2 regions of the Leptolyngbya sp. FACHB-541 genome follow, and region 1 is predicted to be linked to the other one. Evidence: predicted binding sites of a transcription regulator. Region 1 holds the regulator's gene; the other holds the start of a gene.
The links. Region 1 encodes NtcA, which controls nitrogen genes in cyanobacteria. Its sites were predicted from a motif close to TTTGTANNNNNNNNTACAAA; they were not measured.

Region 1 (7,405 bases):
GGCTCGTCCGGGGTTTTTTGTTCGCCCTATACTAAAAAGTTGAGTCTGTCGTTAGAGGGGCGATCGCCCACCCGCAGTTTTAGGAGGAAGCAGCATGAATGTTTTTGGAATTGGTCTACCAGAAATGGCGCTGATTATGGTCGTTGCCTTGCTGGTTTTTGGTCCCAAAAAGCTACCAGAGATCGGTCGTAGTCTAGGCAAAGCGATTCGAGGCTTCCAGGAAGCGTCTAAGGAATTTGAAAACGAGTTTAAGAAGGAAGCGGAGCGGCTAGAAAAGACAGTAAGTCAGCCGATGGAAGCTAAGCTAGAAACTCCGTCTTCGCGCAAGGCGTTAGCACCCACCGCAACTGAAGCTGAAACTAAGGCTGAAGTAGCTGAGGCAGTTGAAGTAGCTGAAGCGGTTGAGGCTGAAGCAAGTGCAGATGAGAAGGTTACTCAGAGTTAGAGATTGAGATTAGGAATTGGGTAGGAGGGTAGTAGGCGATCGCCAGCAGTGACAGACACTTCAAATGACAGACACTTCTGCGGCTCCTGAGTTAGTGATTCCACAGTTAATTGTGGGGTTGGGCAATCCGGGAGCAAAATATGATAAAACTCGGCACAACATTGGCTTTGAGGCGATCGACCTGCTGGCGCGATCGTGGGGCATCAGCATGTCTGAAAATCGTAAGTTTCAGGCAGTTTTTGGCGAAGGACGAGGCCCACACGGCGAAAAAATTCGATTGCTGAAGCCGCTAACCTACATGAATCTTTCAGGGCAGTCAATTCGGGCAGCAACCGATTGGTTTAAGCTGCCGCCAGAATCGGTGCTGGTCATCTACGATGATATGGATCTAGCAGTGGGCAAAATTCGGCTGCGGCTCTCTGGCTCAGCAGGTGGGCAAAAGGGTATGAAGTCAGCGATCGCTCACTTGGGTACGCAAAACTTTCCTCGCCTCCGCATTGGCATCGATAGCCCCAAAAACTTTGCTTCCTCTGACAAAGACACCGTTTCTCATGTGTTAGGGCAATTTTCTAAAGCAGAAGAGCAGATTATGTCAGAGGTGCTGCAGATGGTCTTATCATCTGTCGAGTTAAGCCTAAAACAGGGAATTTCCAAAGCGATGAGCCTCTATAACAGTCGCTCTGTTGCTGCTGACAATAGCCTTGCATAACTTGCTAAAAGCCAAAGACTTTACTCATTTCTGCCTTAAGGCTGTTAGCTTAATCCTAAGACCTTCGCTAGATTCACTCTAAGCCTGTGTCAATACTCAGGCTGGAAATGCTGTGACTCAAAGATTCTAGGAAAGTCTAGAGCTAAATTTCTCCGGTTTTTGATTAGCCGAAAAAGCACTTTATGTTCAACGACTTTGGTTTAGAATCCCAACATGCCAGCTCACCAGAACCCACTCCAATCTTGTTTCAAAAAGTAGTTGATAAGTGTCATGTACTGTTGCCTGACACGCCACGACCAACCAGCGCCATTATTTTTGAAGACCAGTTTTATGTGTTTGTCAAATTCTTCCCAACCGTGGAAGCGGCTCGGCGAGGAGCTCAACGCATGACTGACAGAGGCAATACGGTTGTGCTTACTAGAATTCCAAAAGGACTGGTGCTATGGGTACTTGAACCTGAAGCGCAACCGGTAGGAACATCCTCCATTCAATAGGAAATAGCTCAAGTAGGAAATAGAAGTAACTGTGAGTTCCAAGCGTCTACCTGAAACGACTGCCTATGTCCGCATCACTCACCAGTCTTGGCAACAGGGCAGAATTGAAGGTGAGGTGACAGCGAGTGATTATCAGTGGCAGTTTCAGTGGCGCTTTAACCGAGGAGAGCTATCCGTTGAGCCTTCTCTAGGTAGAGCGCTGATTCAAGAACCACTAGGTCGCTTCCTAGAAAAATGTGACTACCAGCTTGAGCCAGGTGGAGATTATTCGTTTACGATTCGGGCAGAGATTTAACCGCCTAAGCCGTCAACCTGCCCAAATAACGCTCGATTAAGAGAATCGCTACAATGTCGTCGATTGGGCGGGGGAGGGTACGAATACCTTGTGGTAGAAGGCGAGACAAACCTTTTGGTGGATACATCTGCCAGTAGCGATCGCGAGCTTCCAGGGTGCTAAATCGCTCATCTACCATGACGATTCGCAGTGGTTCTGACAGACTGCTACTGAGCTTTTGCTTCCACTCTTTAGAGCTGGTTTGATCGCCCATCACTAGCATCGAAATCGGAAACTGTTTGCGTAACGACTGAATGGTGGCGATCGCCTCCTCTGCGGGGATCACCTCACAATAGAAGAGGCTGCGGTCTAGCCCCATGACTGCTACACCACACTTTTGGCGACCGGGATCAAAACCCAAAATAGCTGGCTGACTGGAGTCAAAGAACGGGGATACCATGCGGTTTGAAGAATAAAACCTGCGAGAATTCATTCAATTGAACTGTTCCTAATTATTCCGATCTGAATTGTTCCGGTCTGAATTGCTTGGGTTAGGGGCAGGCTGTTCCGGTCTAGGCGACTGCGAATCGGGTTGTTGTGGAACGAATAAGGGTGAGGATTGCTCTGTCCCAAATAAAACCTGGCCGTCTCGAACTGCAACTAGCTCTAACCTAACTGGACCCGCAGTATAGGTGATGTCTGAGGCGATCGCCTGGATTTCAACAGGCTGATTGTATTGCTTTACCTGGCGCAAAAAGTTGATCAAAGTTTGAGTTCGACCATCTGCAATTTGCGGTATGTCTAGCAATATGCCTGCCTGCCTGGCCCGAAACTGGGAGGCCGCTGCCAATAGCCTAATTCGGTCAAGCAGTTCTTCGTCCGTGGCAGCGGATGGATTGACAGAAACGGACGCTACAATTTCTCCATCTAAAAATACAACCTGATTGGGGGTGGCAGCCGCGAACACTTGAATGCAGGATTCTCCAGCTACAACACACGGTTCTCCCACGACATAGTTGCCTGCCGAAAGAATCCGCACAACGTATTCCTGTCCATCCCGAATTTGACTGACTAAACGCTCAACCTCAGCATTTGTAATATCGATGACTTGCTGATCTAAGTTATCTGCATCAGGTAAGATTTCTTGGACTGCGACTCGATTAGCCTCTAGCAATAGTTGATAAATTACCTGAGGCGCGACAGCCGGATCAACAATGCGAAAGGCACGAGACACAAGAGCTTGATTCCGCAGGAGAGCAACGTTGCCCTGGCGTAAGCCTTGAAACTCTCGCTCAAGAGATTGCACCTCTCGAACGAGGAATGTTCTTTGAGCTTCGAGTTGACGCAGCAGTTCTTCTCGTTCGGCGATCGCCTGATCCCGCAGCGCTAATTCTTCTTCCCGCTGTCGAATTAACTGCTGCCGCCCAACCTGAAGCTCCCGAATTTCTGACCGGAGGCTATTTGCCTGCTGTGTGACCCGACCCAGTTGAGCACGGGCCTGCTCAAAACTAGAACGGATCTGACCCAGTTGGCGCTGAGTTTGGTTGAGTTGGTTTTGAGCCTGGTTAAGTTGGGCAGCAGTTCCGGCTTGACGGGCGACCGCCGCTTCCAAATCCCGGTTAATCTGTCGCAGTCGCCTCCGGGCAGCCATTTGTTGCTCAATCGCCTGATCTCGTTGAGTCTCAATTTGCTGCTTTTCCTCGCTCACCTCTTCCAGGTCTTGGCGGGCAGTAGTTAAGTTCTCTTGAATTTCTTCATAGTCGAAAATACCGCGACGAAGCTGCTCACTTAAGGCAAACAGGAGCGCAAAAGTAGAAGCAGAAATAACGCTACCTGTGAGAACGGTAACAATCGTTGCAGTCTGTCGGGGGCGCAGGTTAAACAGGGTCAGCCGAGCTTTACCCACCCGCATCCCAAGGCGATCGCCCACCGTGGCGATCACCCCCCCCAGTACTAAAATTGCTGCAATCAGGACTAACTGAGCGGTCATCGCTGGTTAGAAACAGTCCAGATACAGCCTACTGCATTCTGAACGAGGTGAACGAGTCGATGCGTTGACTTAAGTAAATTGCTGGCTAAGGGCAACAGGATTATGAACGGTAATTTTCTTTTTGTGGATAGATATCATCTTATCTTGCCGCAGGTCACCTAGCAGACGAGTTACTGTCACGCGGGTAGAACCAATTGCCTCGGCGATCGCCTGATGCGACAACTTCAGGTCAATCGTGATCCCATCCGGGCTGGGCATGCCAAAGTCGCGGCAAAGAATCAGCAGGAAACTCACCAGCCGAGAACCCATATCTCGGTGTGCCAGCGTTTCGATCATCATCTCGGTTTGCAGAATCCGAGATGAAAGTCCCTGGAGCATCAGCATCGACAGCTCAGGGTTATCTTTCAGCGCCTTCTCAACCTGCTCAATTGGAACCGAGAGCAAATCAACAGGTGTAAAAGCAACGGCGTGGTAAAACCGATCAGAGCGATGTCCCGTGATTAGAGACAATACGCCAAACACGCTGTTTTCTCGCAGCAGAGCAACCGTAATTTCCTCTCCAGCCTCGTAGACTCTGGACAGCTTCACGGCTCCTTTGAGCAAAAAATAGACGCGCTCAGCGGGATCACCTGGAAAGAAAATAGTCTTACTTCGATCAAACGACTCCACCACAGGCGGAAAAGCCCCGCCACTCAGCTGCCGAAATACATTCGCTAGCGGTGGTCTATCTTGCGTCACTACCATACCCTCGCCCTACCCACTGTCGTATAGACTGAATCAGGTCATGCATAGATCCCCTGCTTCCTGTGAGAGATCTCTGACTTTAGAACACTAAAACTTAACTGCGAGACTGTTTTTTGTACACGACGATACAAAATCTGCCAACCTGTATCGAAAGTTCCTCAGTAAATCCACATAACTTTGCGTCGGTAGCGCTGAACTTGTTCAAAATTAAGCCAGGTTTGAGCTTTGATGAAGGGACTCGAAAGGCTTATGTTATCTACGATACAAGGCGATCGCCCTAAAGTGAAACGACCACACCAAAACGAATCCTCTATCCTTAGATCCTAGTTTTCCAGTATTCTCCTAGTTGCGCCTAAATAAAGATTTTTCACAGATTCTCATGCTGAACTTGACTGGCAAAAACGCTCTCGTCACAGGCATCGCCAACAACCGCTCGATCGCCTGGGGAATCGCCCAACAGCTTCATCAAGCTGGAGCCAACTTGGGCGTGACCTTCCTGCCCGACGAAAAGGGACGGTACGAAAAGAAAGTGGCAGAACTGGTAGAGCCGCTCCAACCCAGCTTGTTCTTGCCTTGCGACGTGCAAAACGATGAGCAGATCGAGTCGATCTTTAAAACCGTTGGGGAGAAATGGGGCAAGCTCGACATTCTGATTCACTGCCTCGCCTTTGCCAACAAAGATGACCTGACCGGCGGCTTCAGCAAAACCAGCCGCGATGGATTCAACCTGGCGATGGACGTTAGCGCCTACTCACTGGTGCAGCTTAGCCGCGCCGCTAGCCCCCTCATGACCGAAGGCGGCAGCATCATCACGTTGACCTATCTGGGCGGTGTTCGCGTCATTCCTAACTACAACGTTATGGGAATCGCTAAAGCAGCTCTGGAAATGAATGTCCGCTATCTCGCCGCAGAACTCGGACCCCAAAACATTCGCGTGAATGCCATCTCTGCTGGCCCAATCCGCACCCTGGCTTCTTCAGCCGTTGGTGGAATTCTAGACATGATTCACCACGTTGAAGAAATTGCCCCCCTACGCCGCACTGTCACCCAAACCGAAGTCGGCAATACGGCTGCTTTCCTTGCAAGTGACCTCTCTAGCGGCATTACAGGGCAGGTTCTCTACGTCGATTCGGGCTACGCCATCATGGGGATGTAAGGAAATTTCCAGCAAACAAAATGTCTGTAGGGGCAGGTTTAGCAACAGTTCTGTTGTTTCGATGCAAACACTTTGGCGAAACCTGCCCCTACCAAGGGTTTAAATTTCCTGCCAGAAATTTCCTAAGATCTTGAAGAGATAATAGAAATAGTTTTTTCACCAGCAATTTGGATTCAGGTTCATGCAAACCCGCGACCCCGCAGCGACTTCCTCAAAAAAGCGTCCTTCCTTTAATTTAGAGTTACCTGCTCGGACAGCCTCCGTTAGCCGAAAAACGGGTGAGACGGACGTACACGTAAGCCTGAACCTGGATGGACAGGGAAACTGCTCGGCAGCAACGGGAATCCCATTTCTGGATCACATGCTGCACCAGATTTCCTCACACGGTTTGATTGATCTGGATGTGCAGGCAACAGGCGACCTGGAAATTGACGACCACCACACCAACGAAGACGTGGGAATCACGCTGGGGCAAGCTTTAGCAAAGGCGTTGGGCGATCGCAAAGGCATTGTCCGCTTCGGGCATTTCCTCGCTCCCCTTGATGAAGCGCTAGTTCAGGTTACGCTAGATTTCTCTGGACGGCCCCACCTCAGCTACGGGTTAGAAATCCCTACAGAGCGAGTTGGCACTTACGATACGCAACTGGTGCGCGAATTTTTTGTAGCGATCGTCAACCATTCTCAAATGACGCTACACATTCGCCAATTGGATGGGATTAATTCTCATCACATCATTGAGGCAACCTTTAAGGCGTTTGCACGGGCGGTGCGAATGGCAGTCGAGGTTGATCCCCGCCGAGCGCATACCATTCCCAGTTCTAAAGGCGTGCTGTAGATGCCGGAAGGGCCAGAAATCAAGCAGGCGGCTGACCAGATTGCAAAAGCAATTGGCGATCGCCCCGTTACCGAGATCTTCTTTGCCTTTGAGCGGCTCAAGCCTTACGAATCAAAGCTAGTGGAACGAAAGGTTATATCGGTGACTGCCAAAGGCAAAGCTATGCTAATTGGCTTTGACAACCAACTGAGCATCTACAGCCACAATCAGCTTTATGGCAAATGGGTAATCAGAGCCGCCCATGCCTATCCCGCGACAAACCGCCAACTTCGGCTTGCCATCCACAACGAGAAGAAGTCAGCCCTGCTTTACAGTGCTTCTGATATCGAAGTTTTGACCGAGCCTGAGATCCTGATTCATCCGTTTCTGAGCAAATTGGGACTCGATGTCCTGGATGAAGCGACTACCGTTGAGCAGGCGATCGCCCGCCTCCACGACAAACGCTTCTACCGTCGCAGCTTTATTTCTCTATTGCTCGATCAGGGCTTTTTCTGTGGCTTGGGCAACTACCTTCGCAGTGAGGTACTGTTTGTCGCTAAAATCCATCCTACTCGCCGTCCTACCGACTGTTCTTCTGAACAGATTGATGCCCTGGCAGAAGCTGTCCTCTCCGTCAGCCGTCAGTCTTATCAAACAGGCGGGATTACGAATGGACTTAAGCTTGTCGCCCAACTCAAAGCTCAGGGGCAAAAGCGCAACGAATACCGCCATTACGTGTTTAACCGAGCCGACGAGCCCTGCTACATCTGTGGAACAGC
Region 2 (7,405 bases), on a different contig from region 1:
AGAGGTAGATAAAATCTGGTTGCTTAATGGATGAGATGGTGAATTGATTAAGTAGATCAACCAGAATGCTGGTCCGCGTTTTGAGTAGAAAAGCGAATATTTCAGTGAAAAAATCTTCTAAGGGAGTTCTATCACTGTCTTTATTCTTTAGCTGCAACAACTTATTGAAGAGTGATTCCAATTGCCTTGGGTGGAAAATTTTGACGAATCAAGAGTAACCTAATCATCCAGTTGGTGCAAACCCTGTCAAGTTCTCTTGTGTAAAATCCCAAAATATCTCTGTTTCACCTTTGTGAGTCAAGATTAATCGTTGAGAATCCGTAATTTGGGCGATCGCCTCACAGCTCAATTCTTTTTCCCGAAAACAGGTTTGAACGGCTGCAACATGTTCGGGACGAACGCTGAGCAAAAAGCCATAGCTGGGGAAACAGAGCAACCACTTTTCTAGGGTTAAGTCTGGGGGGGGAGCGATCGCCTCTAAATCAACCACGCCACCGCATCTAGAGGTTTCTAGCAGCATCAGGAGAGTGCCAATAATACCTCCCATGCTGACATCTTTAGCTGCATCACAAAGTCCTGTCTCTGCTAGTTTTGGCAATAGCTCCAAGTTTTCTCTAAGACGATTGGAAGCACCAGAGGTAGCAGCATTCCAAAACGGATATTTGGGATGTGCCTTACCCTGGAGGTCGATCGCCAGCAGCAATGTATCTCCCGGCTTAGCATTAAAGCTGCTGAGCAAGTGAGTTGCTCGTCCTAAAATCGCCACCGACAGCGCATTGTAGGGGCTGTGATAGTTACTGTGCCCGCCTACAATTGGCACGCTGTAAGCTTTTGAAGCAGCCGTCATCCCTGCCCAGACTGCTTCTATAACTGTTGCAGATGTGCCCCATAGGGTGTCTACAACGGCGATCGGGTGACCTCCCATTGCATAGATGTCACTGACGTTTACCATAACGGCGCACCAACCCGCAAACCAAGGTTCTGACTCCACTAGTACATCCCACATCCCTTCTGCTGCTAGGAGAAGGTAGCCATCCCGGTCAGGGATGGCAGCACAGTCATCACCAATGAGGGGGTTCGGGGATTGGGGATTAGGGATCGGGAGTGAAGGTGAGAATTGCTTTAGGTATTTAGCGGCAAGCTGGATATCTTGCTTTTGTAGCACCCCGATGGATTGACGTAGGGTTGTTACCAATTCAATGAGTTTCACAATTGATTGTTATGAGGCTTCTAGTTCTCTCATTCCTAATCTCCAATATCCAATAGCGGGACGAGGTTCGCTGCTGGGAGGATAGTATTCCAGGTCTGCTTGCATCATGTGGTGGGGGCGATCGCAAATCACTATTTCTTCAAGTGAGTGCCAATGCTGCCGCCGGAAAAACTTCACGTTTTGAAGCTGCACGGTTGCCAGAAATTGACGACAGCCCCAGGTGTTTGCAGTGGTTACAGCTTTGTAGATCAAACCACGCCCAATTTGCCCAACACGACGGTAATCAGGATGAACACCAAGCCTGCCGCCATACCAGACTTCTGGCTCTGTCTCATAAATTCGCACTACACCAACCACTTGTTTTGATGCGTTGAGAGTGACAATAGGATAGGCGATCGCGTCCCATTGATCCTCATCATTCCGTTCAAACAAGCCTTGTTCTTCTGCAAAAATCATTTGCCGCAATTCGCAATACGCCTCATATTCAGAAGCTGAAGCCGCTAACTTGTAAGTGTAGGATGAGGTAGTCATGAATGATATTGCAGTGTATGGTTACGGAGGACTAAGCAGACGTTTCAAAGGTTGAAAGAGCAGAACAAGCACCACATTTGGCGCAACCTGCTTTAACTTCCGTAGAAGCCAGTCCCGATCGTTGCAGCATTGCTCCAATTTGCTGATAGAGCGCAAACATAAACTCACTATTGGGTGGTCTGTGATTTGCTAAAGGAGTACCGCTGATCGGCACAAACGGCACTACAAAAGGATAAACACCGACATCAATTAGCTTTTGCGAGACTTCCAACAACGTAGAAAGTGAGTCGCCCAATCCTGCCAACAGGTAAGTACTCACCTGTCCCCGACCAAACACTTTCATAGCCGCCTCAAATGCCTCAAAATAATACTCAAGCGGTACTTCTGCTTTACCTGGCATAATTTTGGCTCGAACCTGTGGGTCAGCCGCCTCCAAATGCATTCCCAGGCTGTCTACTCCAGCCGCTTGCATTCGCTCGAACCAGATAAAGTCATCGGGTGGTTCACACTGTGCCTGAATTGGGAGATTTACCCTAGATTTAATCACTTTGGCGCACTCAGTTAGATAAGCAGCACCGCGATCGCTTGTATTTGGCGTTCCTGTCGTCATCACCATGTGTTTCACCCCATCCAGACGCACAGCGGCTTCTGCCACTTCTGCCAACTGTTGAGGTGATTTACGGGCGATCGTGCGTTCTGCTGCCAAAGATTGACCAATGGCGCAAAACTGGCAGGCTGTGGCGCGATCGCCATAGCGCATACAGGTTTGCAGTACGGTAGTTGCCAGCACATCATGAGAATGGAGCAAAGCAATCTTCCAATAAGGAATGCCGTCAGCAGTAGTGAGACTATAAAACTTTGGCTGTGTAGGAAATGAGATGGGGGCGATCGCCTTCCCGTCTAGCTTCAGTATTGGCAGCACTTGAGCATCCCCAACTTCAACCGCATAGGGTGATTCAGCCGCTCCATCGGTGAAAATGGGTACCATCACCGTCGTGTCATCAATAGTTATTGCTTTATGGTCTGAAGGCCCTGCACCACCCTTACGCCCTGATGCACCAACGGCTGAATCAATCCATCGCAAACCGTGAGACTGTAACTCCGTAATCAAGTTTTGTTTGTTCATGCTCGTTAGCTGCTTCTCCATTCAGCAATTGTTCAGCAGGGATTGCCTGATGGTGCATCTCTGCGCTCATAAACGGTCTTGCATCGATATTGAGACGAAGCTGAAGTAAGTCAGGACGGGCATAGTGACCGACCGAATCCATCATTCGTTTACGCTTAGTGATAAGAGAGAAGTCTAGATCGGCGATCGCCATCCCCTCCCCTTCTGTCACAGGGGGGCAAAGGTGAGTTCCCTCCGGACTAATGATCGCAGTGTGGCAGCCACCTGTTAACACCCGCTGCATCTTTTCGTCTGGCGTAATTTGGGCAAGTTGCTCAGGTGTGAGCCAACCTGTTGCATTCACCACAAAGCAACCTGACTCTAAAGCGTGATGGCGAATCGTGACTTCCGTTTGGTCAGCAAAGATTTGTCCCACCATTGAGCCAGGAAACTGAGCACAGTGAATTTGTTCATGTTGTGCCATCAAAGCATAGCGGGCAAGCGGATTGTAATGTTCCCAGCAGGCAAGAGCACCAACCATTCCCACCGCAGTGTTCACCACTTTTAGCCCCGACCCATCTCCTTGCCCCCATACCATCCGCTCATGATAAGTTGGCGTAATTTTGCGCCGCTTCAACACAAGTGTTCCATCTGCATCAAAGATGAGTTGAGCGTTGTAGATGGAACCATTCTCCCGCTCATTTACCCCTAAAACTACAACGATGTTGGCAGCCCGAGCAGCCTGACTCACTGCCTCTGTCACTGCTCCCGGCACCTCTACAGCTTCCTCATAAAGCCGCATGTGTTCCTTACCCATCAACACGGGGGGTTGAATGAATGAGAAATAGGGATAGTAGGGAACAAAAGTTTCTGGAAATACAACCAGATTTGCCCCTGCTTTGGCAGCTTGGGCGATCGCCTCTAACACTTTCTCAACCGTTCCCTCGCGGCTAAACAGCACTGGACTAATCTGCACCGCAGCCGCCCTAACAGTTCGTGAGTAATCCATAGATTTTCCTTAACGGGGGAGATAGTGAGTGATGTTAAGTCGGGTCATCGGTCACTTGTCATTAGTTATTTACAAGTGTAGAAGCCAATGAAGAATGACAAGTCACAAATGATAAACAAGCAATGACAAGTGACCAATCACTAATGACCGATGACCAATACCTCTTCCCTACAGTGTCCAGGTGTCTAAAATGAAGGCTCCCTCCTTGCGGTGCATCAGCACCAAGTCCAACACATCGAGGGGGCTGATCGGGCGAATTCCGGCGATCAGAGACGGTTCACCATGACCATACAGCGCTTGCAGGGCAAAGCGGCACGCATAAACCTTTCCCCCTTCAGCCATAAACTTGCTGAGCTGATTGTTGAAGTTTTGGTGTCCAGGAAATGCTTCATCTCCAATTTTTGGGAAGCCTCGCTGAACGCCCAGGGTGACTCCGGGCCCATACAGCAAAATTGAAGTCTCAAACCCTTTACGCAGCAGACGCAGCGATTGCAGTAGATTGACCAGACCAATCGATCCTTCAAATGCAACAGTGTGGAATGTTACGAGAGCTTTTTCGCCCGGTTCTGCCTGCACATCGGGAAATACTTTCTCTTCGTAATCAACAAAAAAGTCACCTGCTTGATGCGCGGGAATTTCAACTGAAGGCATAGTTGTCTCCTGAAAAGTGGGTCAAGTCCAACAGTCTCTTAACTAACCTGAGTTAAGAGTCCAAATATCTGCTGAGATTGAGACAAATGCTCGATCCGAGATCCATTTCGTTGCGCTTGTCTGCAATCTAATTCGGCTGTTGATTGCAGGTTAAGAGCTTGACTCACTTACTCTTGTATAGTTAGTAACGAAAAGCAGAGTTCTGTTGGTAAGTACAGGCAATATTGAAGGGGTGTCGGAGTGGATTAAGAGCGATCGCCTCCAACAACCTGCCTAAAAAGACAGGTAACTACTTTCTACTAATTACTACTACTAATTACTAACGGCTATTAATAACCCAATCGTTCTCGTGCTTGCTGACGTAAAGGGCCAGCTTGTGGATGATCGGGCTGAATTTGTAAGGCTTTATCGAGAGATGCGATCGCCTGATCAAAGCGACCCAAGTTCCACAGCGCTTGCCCTCTAGTAGCCCAAGCTTCTACGGAATTGCGATCAAGGGCGATCGCTCGGTCTAGCGCCGAAATTGCCTCCACCGATCGCCCAAAGCTTTGTAACGTGATGCCCATATCAACCCACGCCCCAACCAGGTCTGGCTTTAGTTGGGTTGCCCGTTCAAATAGCCTGAGCGACTGGAGCGATCGCCCCTGCTCTCGGTAAGCTCGTCCTTTACTCCAGTAAGCTTCAGCATAATTGGGGTTGATCGCCAAGGCATCGTCACAGGCGACAGCAGCTTCGGCAGGTTGCTGCAAATAGGTAAGGCTGTGACAACGTCCCCAGTACGCCTTAGCATTCGCTGGCTCAAGGGCAAGTAGTCCGTTGTATGCTTCTAGCGCTTGTTGAAACTGCCCACTCTGTAGCAGGCGATCGGCACGGCTTTGCATTTTTGCTGCCCATTCTTCTGGTGCAGGCAGGTTTGGAGCCGCAAGGGAGCGAATCATTGGCATAGCGGGAGTGCCCGCATGAGAACCAACCGTTTCAATCGGAGGGCTAACAGGCTGCAAAAAAGCATCCGTCTGCATCGCGACGAACGTTGTACCTGCGGTGGCGAGCCCAGCCAGTCCTAACCCAAAGCCAAGCTTTGCCAATCGCCGCTTATAGCCGAACGACCGTTCTTTCTTCTGTGAAGCCTGGAGTGGAGTGGATGCTGGCTCAGGGTTCTCAAGCCCATTTCCATTCAGTTCATCCGATTGAATCTGGCAGGGAGCCGTCTCTGACTCTAGAGATAGCATTGAAATTTGAACGGTCGTGTCGGAAGGATTAAACACGCTCGTGGAGGCGGATATCAGCTCTGACGCGGTCGTCTCTGTACCTGAAAAGGAAGATTCCAGTGGTGTGTCGACAAATTCAGGTAGGGGCGGTAAAAACTCGGTCACCCCAACTGGGAGTTCTTGAAAGGCTTCCAGGGCTTCTACGGCAGTCGGGTAGCGATCGCGGAAGTCATAGCGCACCATGCATTCCAAAATTTCTGCAAGTTCAGAACTGACTTCGGGGACGCGATCGCGCCAGTCTATTTCTCCAGTTTCAGGATGGTCTCCCAGGCGTTTTGGGTGAATGCCAGTTAAAGCCTGAATTCCAATCACTCCAACTGCGTAAACGTCACTGCTAAAGCGCGGCTTGCCGGCTAATTGTTCATTTGGAATGTAGCCCTGAGTCCCAATCGAAACCGTCAAATCAGTGATGCCTGTGTCAGGATTGGCGCTTTGAGTGCTGACCTGCTTCACTGCACCAAAGTCGATCAGCACAATTCGTCCGTCTTTGCGCCGCCGCATCAGGTTAGAGGGCTTGATATCCCGGTGAATCACCTGCTGCTCATGCACAAACACCAAAACCTGAAGAATATCTCGCAATAAGGCAATTACCTGATCTTCGGGCCAGGTTTTTCCTTTCCTCAGCGGGTGGGTGAGCGATTCACCTTCAATAAATTCTTGAGCCAGATAAAACTCTTGATTTTCCTCAAAGTGAGCAAACAAAGTCGGAATCTGGTTGTGGCTGCCCAACTGGTAGAGCGCTCGGGCTTCGGTGTCAAACAAGCGTCTCGCCATTTGCAGGCTTTTGTCGTCACTCGTCTGTGGCAGCAAGCGCTTAACGACGCAGCGAGGATGCCCTGGTAAATGGAGGTCTTGCGCCAAAAAAGTTTGACCAAACCCACCAGCACCCAGTTGGCTGATGACTTTGTAGCGTCCCCCTAAAGTGGTAGCAGGATGGGTCTGTGGAATTTGGCTCATCGTCGATGGGTGGCTGGTCGGTTGATGGAACCACTGATGGAACCACTTAGGTCAGGTAAAACTAACTCAGAGAAATACCTGTATTTAAAACCCTCAGTACTCGAAGAAGATGCATTCCCGTCAATTCTAACGACTTCAATAATCTAAATTGTGTTGCTAGAACGAGGACAAAATCTATAAAGTCTCTATGATGCATCTTTAAATATTTAACTTTTGGCAATTCAGATTAACCTGCCCAAACCTCCATTAACCCTTTGCTAGTCAGGCGATCGCCCAAACGACCCTCCCTTTAAGTAGGCTCTAAAATTAAACTTTTGGACTGAGGCTATGCTGCCTATTTTTTATTCCGATGAATTTTTGGATCATGATACTGGCGTTTATCATCCTGAGAAACCAGGTCGCTTAACTGCCATCACAAAAGCTCTCAAAGCTGCACCCTGGGCTGATCAGTTGGATTGGCGATCGCCCACACCTATCCACGCTCAAAGCGATCGGCTCATGGCTGCTTTAGAGGCAATTCATCCCCAGCAGTACATCGCTGCGGTGCAACAGCTAGCTAACCGAGGCGGTGGCTATATCGATCAAGACACGATTGTTTCCCCCCGCAGCTATGATGTTGCTCTGCTTGCGGCTAGCGCTTGGCTGGACGGCATTGATCAAACACTGGCAACCGG

Region 2: a site for NtcA is predicted at 4,679-4,698, ahead of H6G00_RS28325 (MSMEG_0572/Sll0783 family nitrogen starvation response protein). Genes of this name have one in related genera too.

Annotation. Positions count from the first base shown of each region.
Region 1 is NZ_JACJPC010000041.1:42,029-49,433, forward strand. It holds gene H6G00_RS06765 (TatA/E family twin arginine-targeting protein translocase) at 95-445, shown strand; gene pth (aminoacyl-tRNA hydrolase) at 510-1,154, shown strand; gene H6G00_RS06775 (hypothetical protein) at 1,337-1,648, shown strand; gene H6G00_RS06780 (DUF3146 family protein) at 1,680-1,943, shown strand; gene H6G00_RS06785 (pre-16S rRNA-processing nuclease YqgF) at 1,948-2,382, opposite strand; gene H6G00_RS06790 (DUF3084 domain-containing protein) at 2,431-3,912, opposite strand; gene ntcA (global nitrogen regulator NtcA) at 3,982-4,656, opposite strand; gene fabI (enoyl-ACP reductase FabI) at 5,036-5,812, shown strand; gene hisB (imidazoleglycerol-phosphate dehydratase HisB) at 5,994-6,647, shown strand; gene nei (endonuclease VIII) at 6,648-7,405, shown strand, end outside.
Region 2 is NZ_JACJPC010000130.1:23,389-30,793, forward strand. It holds gene H6G00_RS28300 (PD-(D/E)XK nuclease family protein) at 1-160, opposite strand, end outside; gene H6G00_RS28305 (sll0787 family AIR synthase-like protein) at 224-1,210, opposite strand; gene H6G00_RS28310 (MSMEG_0567/Sll0786 family nitrogen starvation N-acetyltransferase) at 1,220-1,741, opposite strand; gene H6G00_RS28315 (MSMEG_0568 family radical SAM protein) at 1,773-2,867, opposite strand; gene H6G00_RS28320 (Nit6803 family nitrilase) at 2,812-3,855, opposite strand; gene H6G00_RS28325 (MSMEG_0572/Sll0783 family nitrogen starvation response protein) at 4,024-4,506, opposite strand; gene H6G00_RS28330 (serine/threonine-protein kinase) at 4,836-6,731, opposite strand; gene H6G00_RS28335 (histone deacetylase) at 7,059-7,405, shown strand, end outside.